Regions from separate parts of the Streptomyces sp. NPDC028331 genome, predicted to be linked through region 1. Evidence: riboswitches for the same ligand, from Rfam matches in the RefSeq annotation. Region 1 holds a riboswitch; the other holds the start of a gene.

Region 1 (7,650 bases):
CGGCTGTCGTCATCTGTGACCCCTCACTGGTTGCCGGGCCGGCCCCCTCGTCCGGGTGCCGGTGGAGCAGGGTGTACGGGCGGCCGGGCGGCCGCCGTCCCGCTCTCGCGGGCAGGACGGCGACCGCCCGACCTGATGATCGGTGGCACTCTACGCCTTGGCCTCGGAGACCTGCGCCTGCGCAGCCGCACACCGCACAGCCCCGCGGCCCTCGAAGGGCGCGGGGCTGTGCGGCCACTGCGTCCGCGTCAGTGCAGGGTCTTCAGCGACGCCGCGTCGTACGCGCTCAGGGCGTCGAAGCGCCCTTCCAGCACCTTCTTCGCCCACTCCGGGTCCTGGAGCAGCGCCCGGCCCACCGCCACCAGGTCGAACTCCTCCGACTCCAGCCGGTCCAGGAGGTTGTCGATGCCCTTGACCTGCGCGCCCTCGCCCTGGAACGCACCGATGAAGTCGCCGTCCAGGCCCACCGAGCCGACCGTGATCGACGGCTTGCCGGTGATCTTCTTCGTCCAGCCCGCGAGGTTGAGGTCCGAGCCCTCGAACTCGGGGAGCCAGTAGCGGCGCGTGGAGGCGTGGAAGGCGTCGACGCCCGCCGCAGCGAGCGGGGTGAGGATCGCCTCCAGCTCCTCGGGGCTCTCGGCGAGCCGGGCGGTGTAGTCCTGCTGCTTCCACTGCGAGTAGCGGAAGAGGACCGGGAAGTCGGGGGACACCCGCTCGCGGACGGCCGCGACGATCTCGGCCGCGAACCTGGTGCGGGACACGGGGTCGCCGCCGTACGCGTCCGTGCGGCGGTTGGTGCCCTCCCACAGGAACTGGTCGACGAGGTAGCCGTGGGCGCCGTGGATCTCCACGCCGTCGAAGCCGATGCGCTCGGCGTCCGCGGCGGCCTGGGCGAACGCGGCGATGACGTCGTCCAGGTCCTGCTGGGTCATCGCCCTGCCGGTGGGCTCGGCACCCGCCGTGACCAGGCCGGAGGGGCCCATCGCGGGGGCGTCCGGGTACGGGGCGTCGCCGTCCTTGCGGACCATGCCGATGTGCCACAGCTGCGGGACGATCGTGCCGCCCGCCGCGTGCACGTCCTCGGCGACCTTCGCCCAGCCCGCGAGCTGCTCCTCGCCGTGGAACCGGGGCACGCGCCCGCTGTTGCCGGCCGACTCGTGACCCACGTACGTGCCCTCGGTGACGATCAGCCCGACGCCGGCGGCGGCGCGGCGCGCGTAGTAGGAGCGCACGTCCTCGCCGGGGATGCCGCCCGGGGAGAACATGCGGGTCATCGGCGCCATCACGATCCGGTTCGGGACGGTGAGGCCGCCCAGCGCGATGGGACGGGACAGGATCTGGGCCGCGCGGGAGGCGGGGGTGGTGACGGTCACGTGAGGGGCTCCTCGGATCGCTGTGTTAACCGACTGGTATGTGCGCGCGCATTGTTGCAGCTTCTGAAGCAACCATCTATGCGCCGCCCCACATTCCCCGTCGGGCGGGACGCCCGCGTGATCCCGGACACGCCCGAGGGCGGCACCCCCTGCCACAGACAGGGAGTGCCGCCCTCGTACGGAAGGACTGGTACCGATCCTCGGAAGGATCAGAAGTCCATGTCACCACCCGGCATGCCGCCACCGGCGGGCGCGGCGGCCTTCTCCGGCTTGTCGGCGATGACGGCCTCGGTGGTGAGGAACAGCGCGGCGATGGAGGCGGCGTTCTGCAGCGCGGAACGGGTCACCTTCGCCGGGTCGATGATGCCCTCGGCGATCATGTCCACGTACTCACCGGTCGCGGCGTTCAGGCCGTGGCCCGGGGTGAGGTTGCGGACCTTCTCCACCACGACGCCGCCCTCGAGGCCGGCGTTGACGGCGATCTGGGTCAGCGGGGCGGTCAGGGCCTTGCGGACGATCTCGGCGCCGACGGCCTCGTCGCCCTCGAGGTCCAGCTTCTCGAAGGAGTTCTGCGCCGCCTGGACCAGGGCCACGCCACCACCGGCGACGATGCCCTCCTCGACGGCCGCCTTCGCGTTGCGGACCGCGTCCTCGATGCGGTGCTTGCGCTCCTTGAGCTCCACCTCGGTGGCGGCACCGGCCTTGATGACGGCCACGCCGCCGGCCAGCTTCGCCAGGCGCTCCTGCAGCTTCTCGCGGTCGTAGTCGGAGTCGCTGTTCTCGATCTCGGCGCGGATCTGGTTGACGCGGCCGGAGACCTGGTCGGCGGAGCCGGCACCGTCGACGATGGTGGTCTCGTCCTTGGTGATGACGACCTTGCGGGCGCGGCCCAGGAGGTCCAGGGTCGCGTTCTCCAGCTTGAGGCCGACCTCCTCGGAGATGACCTCGCCGCCCGTGAGGATGGCGATGTCGCCGAGCATGGCCTTGCGGCGGTCGCCGAAGCCCGGGGCCTTGACGGCGACGGACTTGAAGGTGCCGCGGATCTTGTTGACGACCAGGGTCGACAGGGCCTCGCCCTCGACGTCCTCGGCGATGATCAGCAGCGGCTTGCCCGACTGCATGACCTTCTCCAGCAGCGGGAGCAGGTCCTTGACCGAGGAGATCTTGGAGTTGGCGATCAGGATGTACGGGTCGTCGAGGACGGCCTCCATACGCTCCATGTCGGTGGCGAAGTACGCCGAGATGTAGCCCTTGTCGAAGCGCATACCCTCGGTGAGCTCGAGCTCCAGACCGAAGGTCTGCGACTCCTCGACGGTGATGACGCCTTCCTTGCCGACCTTGTCCATGGCCTCGGCGATCAGCTCGCCGATCTGGGTGTCGGCGGCGGAGATGGAGGCCGTGGAGGCGATCTGCTCCTTGGTCTCGACGTCCTTGGCCTGCTCGAGCAGCGAGGCGGAGACGGCCTCGACGGCCTTCTCGATACCGCGCTTCAGGGCCATCGGGTTGGCACCGGCGGCCACGTTGCGCAGGCCCTCGCGGACCAGCGCCTGGGCGAGCACGGTCGCCGTGGTCGTACCGTCACCGGCGACGTCGTCCGTCTTCTTGGCGACTTCCTTGACCAGCTCGGCGCCGATCTTCTCGTACGGGTCCTCGAGCTCGATCTCCTTGGCGATGGAGACACCGTCGTTGGTGATCGTGGGGGCGCCCCACTTCTTCTCGAGGACGACGTTGCGGCCCTTGGGGCCGAGGGTCACCTTGACGGCGTCCGCGAGCTGGTTCATGCCGCGCTCGAGGCCGCGCCGCGCCTCCTCGTCGAACGCGATGATCTTGGCCATGTGAAGTGGTCCCTCCAGGACTGGGGGTGATTACTTCGGACCGCGCCCGCGCCCGCGACGGACGGCCCCGGCCGGAGGTTCCTTGCCCCACCCGGCCCGCGGCCTCACCGACCCGGTCCATCTGTTGTCACTCTCACCTTCAGAGTGCTAACGCCAATGATTAGCACTCGCCCCTGCCGAGTGCAAGCCGCTCCGGGGTATCGGAGGGTGAACTCGGGAGCATGATCCGCAGGTGGACGCCGCTGCGCGCCCCCTGGAGGAGCCGTGGCCGGACACGGCCGAGGGCCCGCACCCCGGACACGACCGAGGGGCCCGTACCCCGGACGGGATACGAGCCCCTCGACACGTCGAACAGTTCAGTCGTCGGCGCGTTGTATCAGGCGGTCACGCGGACCATGTCCGCCTGCGGGCCCTTCTGACCCTGCGAGATCTCGAACTCGACCCGCTGGCCCTCTTCCAGGGTGCGGTAGCCGTCCATCTGGATCGCGCTGTAGTGGACGAAGACGTCCGCACCACCGTCGACCGCGATGAAGCCGTACCCCTTCTCCGCGTTGAACCACTTGACGGTGCCCTGAGCCATGCCTAACTCCCCTATTACTGGCCCTTGCACAGATCCACACTTCGCGGATCCGGGTCAGACCTCACCCCCCAACGGTTGGGGGCGTGCGCCGGAACGCGTCGACCGCGGCTGAATGTATCTGTCCAACTGCCGTCTGCAACAGGTCAATCGGACGAGAATTCGGGGCACGACCGGTCGGGAATGTACGGAGAATTCACCTGAATGCAGGGCAAGTCGGGCCCGGCAAAAGGAATGAATGGCTCAAAAGCCCTGCACACTTTGGCTACTTCTCATCGGGCGTGCGGCAGGTGATCGCGGTTCCGGAAGGGGAGTCCGGGAGCGCGTTCCCCAACTCTACCCCGTTCAACCATGCAGAATTGCCCCCTCCGTTTCTCTCACGGAGAGGGCAATTCGATGAACAGTGAGTGACGTGCGTTACCGACGGTAAGGTACGTGCCTCCGAAGGACCGTCAGCCGCCCGCCACCGCGGGGATGATGGAGACGCCCGCGCCGTCCGGGGTGGCGGTCTGAAGGCCCTGCTCGAAGCGGACGTCGTCGTCGTTCACGTAGACGTTGACGAAGCGGCGCAGCTTGCCCTGGTCGTCCAGGACCCGGGCGGCGATGCCGGTGTGGTTCTTCTCCAGGTCCTCGATGACCTCGGCGAGGGTCGCGCCCTCGGCGGTGACCTCGGCCTGGCCGCCGGTGTAGGTGCGCAGGATGGTGGGGATGCGGACGGTGACGCTCATCGGGGGATGACCTCCGGTCGGGGTACGGCTGGTGGGTTGTGGCGGGCGGAGGTCAGACGAGACCGGCCTCGCGGAAGGACTCGAGGGTAGGACGGATCGTCGCGGTCAGCCCCGTGTCGGCCACCGCGTCCAGCGTCTTCAGGCCGTCCCCGGTGTTGAGGACGACCGTCGTCTTCGCCGGGTCGAGGACGCCGTTCTCGATCAGCTTGCGCGTGACGCCCACCGTCACGCCGCCCGCCGTCTCGGCGAAGATGCCCTCGGTCCGCGCCAGCAGCTTGATGGCGTCGACGATCTGCTCGTCCGTCACGTCCTCCACGGCGCCGCCCGTACGGCGGGCGATGTCCAGGACGTAGGGGCCGTCGGCGGGGTTGCCGATCGCCAGCGACTTGGCGATGGTGTCCGGCTTCTGCGGCCGGACGACGTCGTGGCCCGCCTTGTACGCCGTCGACACCGGCGAGCAGCCCTCGGCCTGGGCGCCGAAGATCTTGTACGGCTTGTCCTCGACGAGCCCGAGCTTGATCAGCTCCTGCAGCCCCTTGTCGATCTTCGTGAGCTGCGAGCCCGAGGCGATCGGCACCACGATCTGGTCCGGCAGCTCCCAGCCGAGCTGCTCCGCGATCTCGTACGCCAGGGTCTTGGAGCCCTCCGCGTAGTACGGCCGCAGGTTGACGTTGACGAAGCCCCAGCCCTCGCCGGCCGGGTCGCCGATCAGCTCGGAGCAGAAGCGGTTCACGTCGTCGTAGTTGCCCTCGATGCCGACCAGCTCGCCGCCGTAGATCGCGGCCATGACGACCTTGCCCTGCTCCAGGTCGTGCGGGATGAACACGCAGGAGCGGAAGCCGGCCCGGGCCGCCGCGGCGCCGACCGCGCCCGCGAGGTTGCCGGTGGAGGAGCACGACAGGGTGGTGAACCCGAAGACGCGCGCCGCCTCCAGCGCCTGGGCGACCACGCGGTCCTTGAAGGAGTGCGTCGGGTTACCGGAGTCGTCCTTCACATACAACCCGCCGGTGACGCCCAGCTCGCGCGCCAGGTTGTCGGCCTTGACGAGCTTGGTCCAGCCCGGGTTGAGGTTCGGCTTGTCGGCGACGTCGGCCGGGACCGGCAGCAGCGGCGCGTAGCGCCAGATGTTCGCGGGGCCCGCCTCGATCCGCTTCCGCAGCTCCTCGGTGTCGTAGCCCGAGAAGTCGTAGGCGACCTCCAGCGGGCCGAAACACTCCTCGCACGCGAAGACCGGGCCGAGCGGCACCCGGTGTCCGCACTCGCGGCAGGACAGGGCCGCGGCGGGGCCGAGGTTCACGGAGTCGGTGGTGCTTGCAACTGTCTGCACAGCCATGTCAGGCGAGGCCCTTTCTCCTCATCTTCCCCACGACGCATCTCGCCGTGAGACGGAATTGGCACCTTCCCTAGCCGGGAGCCTCGCGAAGACGATCGACAGCGATCTACGAGAGCCGACTGGAGGGTTGCCGGGGCTTCATCGGGCCGTGTCCCTCTGCCCCTCTGGATGAGCTGTATGTGGTTGTCTCGCCGGCGCGGGCGGGGCGGACCCCGACATGCGATGGTCACCGGCGTTGTTCAAGACTGTAACCGACGGCCGGGAGAGTTGAGATAGTCGTCCGAACCGCGAGATGGATCACAAGAGAGACCGTTCGACCGTCCCCGACTCACCCCCACCCCGCTATCGATGTGAGGAGCAGCAGACCGTGCTGGAAGAAGTCGAGCGCTGGCTGAGCACCCGCTCCTGGTCCGTCACCGACCGCCCGCTCCACCAGATCATGGCCGCCAAACGGGCCTCGGGCTCCTCGGTCAGCGTCGTGCTGCCCGCGCTCAACGAGGAGGAGACGGTCGGCGAGATCGTCTCCGTCATCCGGCACGACCTCGTGCGACGGGTTCCACTGGTCGACGAGATCGTCGTCGTCGACTCCGGCTCCACCGACCGCACGTCCCAGGTCGCCGCCGCGGCCGGCGCGAGAGTGGTGCACCGCGACACGATCCTGCCGCGCATACCGGCCGTGCCCGGCAAGGGCGAGGTGCTGTGGCGCTCCCTGTTCGTCACCGGAGGCGACATCGTCTGCTTCGTCGACGCGGACCTGAAGGAGTTCTCGTCCGACTTCGTGACCGGGATCGTGGGCCCGCTGCTCACCGACCCGGGCGTGGACCTGGTGAAGGCGATGTACGACCGGCCGCTCGGCGGTGCCGAGGGTGACCCGGCTGATGAGGAGAAGCGCGCCGAAGGTGCTCCGCACGAGGACGGTGGCGGGCGACGGACGGGCCAGGGCGGCCGGGTCACGGAAATGATGGCGCGCCCGCTGCTCAACATGCACTGGCCGCAGCTCGCCGGTTTCGTCCAGCCGCTCGGCGGCGAGTACGCGGCCCGCCGCTCCCTGCTGGAACGGCTGCCGTTCCCGGTCGGATACGGCGTCGAGCTGGGCATGCTGGTGGACGCGCTGCACCTGGTGGGGCTGGACGCGCTGGCCCAGGTCGACGTCGGTGTGCGCAAGCACCGCCACCAGGACAGCCAGGCGCTCGGCCGCATGGCCGCCGCGATCTACCGCACGGCCCAGCTCCGGCTGGCCCGCGGCCATCTGATCCGCCCGTCCCTCACCCAGTTCGAACGGGGGGAGGACGGCTTCGAGCCGCGTACGTACTCGGTGGACACGGAGGAGAGGCCGCCGATGGCGGAGATCGCGGAGTACATGGAGCGGAAGGTGGCCTGAACCGTGCGCGGCCGGACGCCCGGACGTGGCGGACACGACTCCGCATACGGCCGAAGCAAACGTTTGAGCGTTTTGGGCTCGGGCTAGGTTTCGAGGCATGGCTTCCACGCAGCATGCCCACGGCGCCCGCATCCTCGTCGCCTCCAACCGCGGCCCGGTCTCGTACGCGCTGGAGGAGTCGGGGCGGCTCACCGCCAAACGCGGCGGAGGTGGCCTGGTGTCGGGCCTGTCGGCGATCGGACCGGACACGGACGCCGTCTGGGTGTGCGCGGCGCTGAACGACGGCGACCGCGAGGCCGTACGCCGCACGGGTGGGGCACTGGATCCGGCCGACACCGGCGGACAGCGCGTGCGGATGCTCGACATCGACGCGACGGTGTTCTCCGAGGCGTACAACGGCATCGCGAACTCGGTGCTGTGGTT
Region 2 (7,650 bases), on a different contig from region 1:
AAGCGAGCGTCGCACGCGAGGAACTCCGCGCCCGGCTCCTGGCAGACCTCGGCCTCGCCGGCCGGCACTGACCTCCCCGAACACCCTCACTCAGCGCAGAAAGCACGACAACCATGCGAAAGAGAACCACCAGACTCATCGGCGCCGTCGGCTCGCTCGCCCTGGCGGGCACCCTCGCCGCCTGCGGATCGTCGTCTTCGGACAGCGCCGCGCCGCTGAGCAACGCCGCCGACGCGAGCGACGCCAAGCACCCCGAGTGGAGCAAGTACACCTTCACCATCGGCGACAACGGCGGCGACGGCAGCCAGGAGCTGGCGAAGATCACCGGCGTATTCGACAACGCCCCCTACAAGGTGAAGTTCGCCCGGTTCACCTACGGCCCGCCCCTCGTGCAGGCCGCCGCCTCGGGCGACATCGACCTCGGCAGCGTCGGCGACGTACCGCCGATCACCGGAGCCGCGAAGGAGTACGGCTTCAAGGTCGTCGCCGTCAACCGCTCACTCACGCCGACCCAGTCGAACGAGAACATCATCGTGCCGAAGGGCTCGACGCTGAAGACGGCCGCCGACCTCAAGGGCAAGAAGATCGCTGTCCCACAGGGCAGTTCGGCCCACGGCCTGGCCCTGAACGCGCTGAAGAGCGTCGGCCTCACCCCCAAGGACGTGAAGCTGACCTTCCTCGACCCGGCGGCCGGTGCGACGGCGTTCAACACCGGCAAGGTGGACGCCTGGTCGATCTGGAACCCGCAGTCGGCGATCGCGGTCAAGAACGGCGCGCGGATCCTGGTGAAGGGTCTGCCGCCGATCGACCAGACGAGCAGTTACTACGTCGCCAGTGACACGTCGCTCAAGGACAAGACCAAGCGCGCGGCTCTCACGGACGTCCTGAAGAGGCTCTCGCAGGAGTTCGCCTGGGCCGTCAAGAACCCCGACGATTACGCGCAGGCGCTCTCGAAGGAGCAGGGCATCCCGCTGGCCGACGCCAAGGCGTCCCTGGCCGCCTACTCGAACCGGGTGACCCCGGTGGAACAGTCGGACATCGAGCTGGAGCAGAAGCTCGCCGACGCCTTCCTGGAGGCCGGCCAGATCACCAAGAAGGTCGACGTCAAGTCGATCACCGACAACCTCCTCCCGGCCGGCTACGACAGCTCCAAGCTGAAGGTCACCTCATGAGCGCGAGACGGCAGCTCCACCTCAACGCCTTCCTCATGGAGGCCGGCCACCACGAGGCGGCGTGGCGGCTCCCGCACAGCAATCCCCGGGCGGACTTCGACCTGCGGCACTGGATCGAACTGGCACAGCTCGCCGAGAGCGCCAAGTTCGACTCGCTGTTCCTCGCGGACGGCCCGGCCCTCATCGGCACCGGCGAGTTCCGCCCGCCCGGCCAGCTCGAACCGCTGACGCTCCTGACCGCGCTGTCCCAGGCGACCAGCAGGATCGGCCTCATCGCGACCGTGTCCTCGACCTACAACGAGCCGTACAACCTCGCCCGCCGGCTCGCCTCCGTCGACCACGTCAGCGGCGGTCGCGCCGGCTGGAACATCGTCACCTCGGCCGGGGCGGACGAGGCGGCCAACTTCGGCCTCGACGACCGCCCCGGCCACGCCGAACGCTATGCCCGCGCCGACGAGTTCCTGAAGGTCGCCAAGGCGCTGTGGGACAGCTGGGAGGCCGAGGCCGTCCTCGCGGACAGGGCAACCGGACGCTACGCGGACCCCGAGCGGCTGCACCGCCTCGGCCACGAGGGCAGATACTTCAAGGTGGCCGGCCCGCTCAACGTCGAGCGTCCCCCGCAGGGCTACCCGCTGCTCGTGCAGGCCGGCTCTTCCGAGGACGGCAAGGACTTCGCCGCCCGCCACGCCGAGGCGATCTTCACCGCGCACACGACGTACGAGCGCGCGGCCGCCTTCTACGCCGACATCAAGGCGCGGACCGGGGCCGCGGGCCGCGACCCGGACGGTGTGATCGTCCTGCCGGGCATCGTCCCGTACATCGGGTCGACCGAGGAGGAGGCCCGGGCGACTGCGCGGCAGTTCGACGAGCTGCGCGTTCCGGAGTACGGGCTGCGTCAGCTGGCCGCCGTGTTCGAGACCGAACCGTCGGTCTTCGAACTCGACGACCCTCTACCGGACTTCATCCTCGCCAGGTCGAAGCTGGAAGGCTCACAGTCCCGCTCCGACCTGATCATCGAGCTCGCGGTGCGCGAACGGCTGACGGTCCGGCAGATCATCTCCCGGCTCGGCGGCGGACGCGGTCACTTCGAGTTCGTCGGCACGCCCGAGCAGATCGCGGACACGATCATCGCCTGGTTCGAGGGCGGTGCCGCGGACGGGTTCAACATCATGGCTCCGGCCCTGCCGTCGGGCCTCGCGGCCTTCGTGGAGCATGTGTTGCCGATCCTGCGCGGCAAGGGGCTGTTCCGCGAGGAGTACGAGGGCACGACCCTGCGTGAGCACTACGGGCTCCCGGTCCCGGCGAACCAGTTCCATGGCTGACCCGCTCGCGACTCCCGCCGCTTCCCGGAGCGGCGGGAGTCCGCCCGCACTGCGAGTCGAGGGCCTTAGCAAGACCTGCGAAGACGGCTTCACCGCGGTGGCCGGGCTTGACCTGGAGATACCGGACGGCGCCTTCTTCGGCCTGCTCGGCCCGAACGGCGCAGGCAAGACCACGCTGATCGGCTCGGTGTGCAACATCGTCCGGCCCACCGCAGGGACCATCTCCGTCCTCGGACACGACCACTGCAGCCGTCAGACCCGTCGGCTCCTTGGCCTGGCCGCGCAGGAGATCGACGTCGACCGGTTCCTGTCCATCCGGCAGATCCTGATCTACCACGTCGGATACCACGGCATCGGCCGGAAAACGGCCGCCCGGCGCGCCGACGAACTGCGCGCCCTCATGCACCGCCCCGCCTGCTCATCCTCGACGAGCCGACGGCCGGCGTCGACGTCGAGCTGCGCTCGGAGATCTGGCGGGTCGTCAAGACGATGGAGGCATCGGCTACGGCAGGTTCATCGTGCCCGGTCTCTTCACCCAGGCGATCGTCAACCTTTCTCGGCGGCGTCTTCTACTCGGTCCACCAACTGCCGCCGTTCTGGGACGCCCTGAGCCGCCTCGACCCCGTCTTCTGGCTGGTTCAGGTCGAGCGATCGGCTTTCTCGGCCAGGGCGACGTCGGTGCGGGCTGGGCCCTTGCCGTGGTCTGGGGCCTCGCGGCGGCGCTCACGGCCAGGTCGGCCGCGATCTTCGGCACCGGTCGCCTCAAGCCCTGAACCCCGCAGCGGAAGGAACGCAACGTCATAGCATTCTGGACTGGGCGGCCCGCGCCGCCCGCCGGCCGTTCCACCTGCCGGACCGGCGTTGACAAATGTTCGGGCCGTTGTCTTAACTACCGTCCAGAAAGGTCATGAGCGTCAGCGACAAGCCCTGGCTTGCTGACCGGCAACCCTCCCACCGCGGTGGGGTGCCCCAGGTGACGACCTGGCCGATGAGGTTTCGGTAAGCGCGAGGGCCCCAGGGCCGGAACAGTGACGGTGACGCCATGTACGCAGCTCCCAGGACGGCCGCACGCCGCTCCCCGGGCTGCGTACCGTCGTACGCGAACCTGCTCGTCGTCGATCGTGCCGTCGATCTGCTCCGCGTGAACAGCGCACTGTGTACCGCACCGGGCCGCGCCCGCTGTCGGGGCTGACACCTCCCCGCAGCCCCCGCACTTCCTGACGACCACCGCGCCCGCGGTCTGCCGTTGCCCTCCCCGTCCCCGGTACCTCGCCGGCGTGTGCCCCGCCGCATGCCGCCGTGCCTCCGGGGTGTTCCCACCCAGCCGGAGCCCACCATGAGTGAACCCCCTGGTGCCACCGTCACCCTCGCCGAGGCGCCGATCTCCGATGAACCGTCAAAATCCTTCACAGCTCAGCGTGTTCTTCCATTGCGGCGGCCAGGACGCTGGATCGTCACCGCGGTCGTCCTGGTCCTGGTCGCCCAGTTCGTGCACGGACTGGTCACCAACCCCTTCTACCAGTGGGACCGCTGGAGCTACTGGTTCCTGCGCCCCACCATCCTCGACGGCCTGCTGATCACCCTCGAAGTCACCGCCTACAGTGCGGTGCTGGGACTTGTCGGCGGCATCGTGCTCGCACTGGGCCGGCTCTCGAAGAGCCCGGTGCTGCGTGCGGTCAGCTGGACCTACGTCTGGGCGCTGCGCTCCATCCCGCTCATCGTTGTGCTGATCTTCCTCTACAACTTCAGCGCCCTGTACAAGACGTTGAGCGTCGGAATCCCCTTCGGCCCGGCCTTCTTCTCCTTCGACGAGTCGAGACTCGCCACCGACATGGTCGTCGCCGTCATCGGCCTCAGCCTCAACGAGGCCGCCTACGCGGCCGAGGTGGTACGCGGCGGCATCCTCTCCGTCGACCAGGGCCAGCACGAGGCGGCCGCGGCACTCGGCCTGCCGAAGGGCTACCAGTTCCGGAAGATCGTGTTCCCGCAGGCGCTGCGCTCGATCATCCCGAACTACGTCAACCAGCTCATCGGCCTCATCAAGAGCACCTCGCTGGTCTTCTACGTCTCCCTGCTCGACCTGTTCGGCTCCGCGCAGACCATGGGCTCAACCTACCCCGGCGACATCGTGCCGCTACTGCTGGTCGTCACCGTCTGGTACCTGCTCCTGACCAGCATCGTGTCCGTCGTCCAGTTCTACGTCGAGCGCCACTACGCCCGCGGTGCCACCCGCAGCCTGCCGCCGACGCCACTGCAGAAGCTCCGCACCGGTTTTTCCGACCTGCGGGCCCGTATCCGCCGGGAGGCCGCCGTATGACCGCCGAGACGCTCGAAGCCCTGGCGGACGTCGAGCCCGCCACCGTCGAGGTCCACGACGTGCACAAGTGGTACGGCACCCACCGGGTACTGGACGGCGTCGACCTGACTGTCCGCCCCGGCGAGGTCACCGTCATCCTGGGCCCCTCCGGCTCCGGCAAGTCCACCCTGCTGCGGGTCATCAACCACCTGGAGAAGCCCGAGATCGGCTACGTCAGCATCAACGGCGAACTGATCGGCGTGAAGCGGCACGGCGAGCGGCTCAAGGAGCTCAGCGAGCGGGCCATCCTCAGCCAGCGCGGACGGATCGGCTTCGTCTTCCAGAACTTCAACCTCTTCCCGCACCTGACCGTGCTGGACAACGTGGCCGCGGCTCCCGTCGCCACGGGCCGGCTCGGCAAGCCCGACGCACAGGAACTCGCCCGCGAACTCCTCGGCCGCGTCGGCCTCGCTGACAAGACCGGCGCCTACCCGCGCCAACTCTCCGGCGGCCAGCAGCAGCGCGTCGCCATCGCCCGCGCACTCGCCCTGCGCCCCGGCGTCATCCTCTTCGACGAACCCACCTCCGCCCTCGACCCCGAACTGGTCGGTGAAGTCCTCGCCGTCATCAAGGACCTGGCGACCAGCGGCACCACCCTCGTCATCGTCACCCACGAGATCGGCTTCGCCCGCGAGATCGCCGACCGGGTCGTCTTCATCGACGGCGGCCGGATCGTCGAACAGGGCCCGCCCTCCGAGGTCCTCGACAAACCGCGACACGAACGGACCAGGGACTTCCTCAGCAAGGTCCTCTGACCCGCCGCATCCCCAAGACCTCCCCCCACGCCACCCTCATCACCTTCAGCGACAAGGAACGGCCATGCCCACCCAGTTCACCCGACGCAGCCTGATACACGGCATCACCGCGGCGACCGCCGTCGCCTCCCTGGCCACCGGGCTCGCCGCCTGCGGTGGCAACAGCGACGCGGCCACCACTGCCGACGCCGCCGCCAAGACCGGCGAGGTCGCCATCGGACGTGTCTCCAACGGCGCCGCCACCCAGACCACCATCAAGGTCTCCGAGGTCAAGTCCATCAGCGCCGAACTGCCCGCCGCGGTCAAGAAGAGCGGCAAGCTGGAGATCGGCATCGGTGCCCTGCCCGCCGGGTTCCCGCCGCTGGCGTACGTCGGCGACGACCAGAAGACCCTCACCGGCTCCGAGCCGGACCTCGGCCGCCTGGTCGCCGCGGTGTTCGGGCTCAAGGCCGAGGTCAAGAACTCCACCTGGGAGAACCTCTTCGTCGGTATCGACAGCGGCAAGGTCGACGTGGCCTTCTCCAACGTCACCGACACCGAGGAGCGCAAGAAGAAGTACGAGTTCGCCTCCTACCGGCAGGACAACCTCGCCTTCCTCGTGCCGAAGAAGAGCACCTGGAACTTCGACGGCAACTACGAGAACCTCGCCGGCAAGACGATCGCCGTCAGCTCCGGCACCAACCAGGAGAAGATCCTCCTGGAGTGGAAGGACAAGCTGGCCAAGGAAGGCAAGAAGCTCACCGTCAAGCACTTCCAGGACAGCCCCAGCACCTACCTCGCCCTGAACAGCGGCAAGATCGACGCCTCCTTCGGTCCCAACCCAGGCTTCGCCTACCACAACCGCCAGGTGGCCAATACGCCCAACGCCACCCGCACCGCGGGCACCTACTCCGGAGCGGGCGCGAGCCTGCAGGGCCTGATCGCGGCAACGGCGAAGAAGGACAGCGGACTCGCCAAGCCGCTGGCCGACGCCATCAACTACCTGATCAAGAACGGTCAGTACGCGGAGTGGCTCAAGGCGTACAACCTCTCCGACGAGGCCGTCGCCAAGTCCGAGGTGAACCCGCCGGGCCTGCCGCTCGACAACTCCTGACCACCGTGTGCCGGGGACTCCACCGCCGCCCCGCGATGGAGTCCCCGCCCGCCGGACACCCCGAGCCGCACCCCGGAGAACGCCACACCATGTCCGTCATCGCCCTCGACGCCAGCTCCTCGCACATCCTGGACAACCCCGCCTGGGCCGCGCTCACCGGCCCCCACGCCCACTTCGCCGAACGAATCGGCCATGCCGCCCGCTATCACCGGGATGTGGCTCCCTTCTACGCCGTGTCCGACGAGGACGACCCGCGCGCCTGGGTCGACCTTGCCGCGCTCGTCGGCCCCGGTGGCACCGCCTCGGTGCGGGGCGTCACCGAGGCGCCGGAGGGCTGGGAGGTCGTCGGCACCGGAGACGGCGTCCAGCTCGTGGACACCGGCCTGCGCGCGGAGGCCGACCCCGAGGCCGTACGGCTCGGCCCGGGCGATGTGCCCGAGATCCTCGACTTGGTGGCCCGCACCGAACCCGGCCCCTATCTGCCCCGCACCGTCGAGATGGGCACCTACCTGGGCATCCGCCACCACGGCCGCCTGATCGCCCTGGCCGGCGAACGCCTCCATCCACCCGGCTGGACCGAGATCAGCGCCGTGTGCACCGACCCGGCGTATCGCGGCCGGGGCCTGGCCACCCGCCTGGTCCGCGCCGTCGCGGCCGGCATCAAGGAGCGCGGCGAGCGGCCCTTTCTGCACGCCAGGGCCGACAACACGAACGCGATCCGGTTGTACGAGTCGATCGGCTTCACCCTGCGCCGCCGTACGGTCTTCTCGCTTGTACGGCAGACCGAAGCCGCTGTACTGGAAGAAACGGCATAGCCGTGCCGTTGGCCTTGTCGAAGGCAATGTATCGAGCGGAGGTGGGCCAGATGACACGTGTACTTCGTGCCGTCCGCCTCCACAGCCGGCCCCACATCGACCTCCAGCGCGTCGCCGGCGCCCTCTGTTGTTCCTGA

What was found. Region 1 has a riboswitch for S-adenosylmethionine ahead of thrC (threonine synthase). Riboswitches for the same ligand answer to the same signal wherever they lie in the genome.
Region 2: linked by a shared signal. The riboswitch ahead of ACZ4SW_RS36090 (amino acid ABC transporter permease) and the one ahead of thrC (threonine synthase) in region 1 are both predicted to bind S-adenosylmethionine.

What each region holds. Positions count from the first base shown of each region.
Region 1 covers NZ_JBVHTR010000016.1:130,251-137,900, reverse strand. Annotated here, with positions in the region: gene ACZ4SW_RS23725 (carboxylesterase/lipase family protein) at 1-13, opposite strand, end outside; gene ACZ4SW_RS23720 (NADH:flavin oxidoreductase) at 249-1,373, opposite strand; gene groL (chaperonin GroEL) at 1,583-3,208, opposite strand; gene ACZ4SW_RS23710 (cold-shock protein) at 3,585-3,788, opposite strand; gene ACZ4SW_RS23705 (MoaD/ThiS family protein) at 4,238-4,513, opposite strand; gene thrC (threonine synthase) at 4,566-5,846, opposite strand; SAM riboswitch class I at 5,865-6,021, opposite strand; gene ACZ4SW_RS23695 (glucosyl-3-phosphoglycerate synthase) at 6,214-7,227, shown strand; gene ACZ4SW_RS23690 (alpha,alpha-trehalose-phosphate synthase (UDP-forming)) at 7,325-7,650, shown strand, end outside.
Region 2 covers NZ_JBVHTR010000041.1:26,339-33,988, forward strand. Annotated here, with positions in the region: gene ACZ4SW_RS36070 (ABC transporter ATP-binding protein) at 1-71, shown strand, start outside; gene ACZ4SW_RS36075 (aliphatic sulfonate ABC transporter substrate-binding protein) at 114-1,172, shown strand; gene ACZ4SW_RS36080 (LLM class flavin-dependent oxidoreductase) at 1,169-2,494, shown strand; gene ACZ4SW_RS36085 (ATP-binding cassette domain-containing protein) at 2,487-3,104, shown strand; SAM riboswitch class IV at 3,398-3,506, shown strand; gene ACZ4SW_RS36090 (amino acid ABC transporter permease) at 3,831-4,811, shown strand; gene ACZ4SW_RS36095 (amino acid ABC transporter ATP-binding protein) at 4,808-5,605, shown strand; gene ACZ4SW_RS36100 (ABC transporter substrate-binding protein) at 5,670-6,698, shown strand; gene ACZ4SW_RS36105 (GNAT family N-acetyltransferase) at 6,788-7,513, shown strand; gene ACZ4SW_RS36110 (putative leader peptide) at 7,564-7,650, shown strand.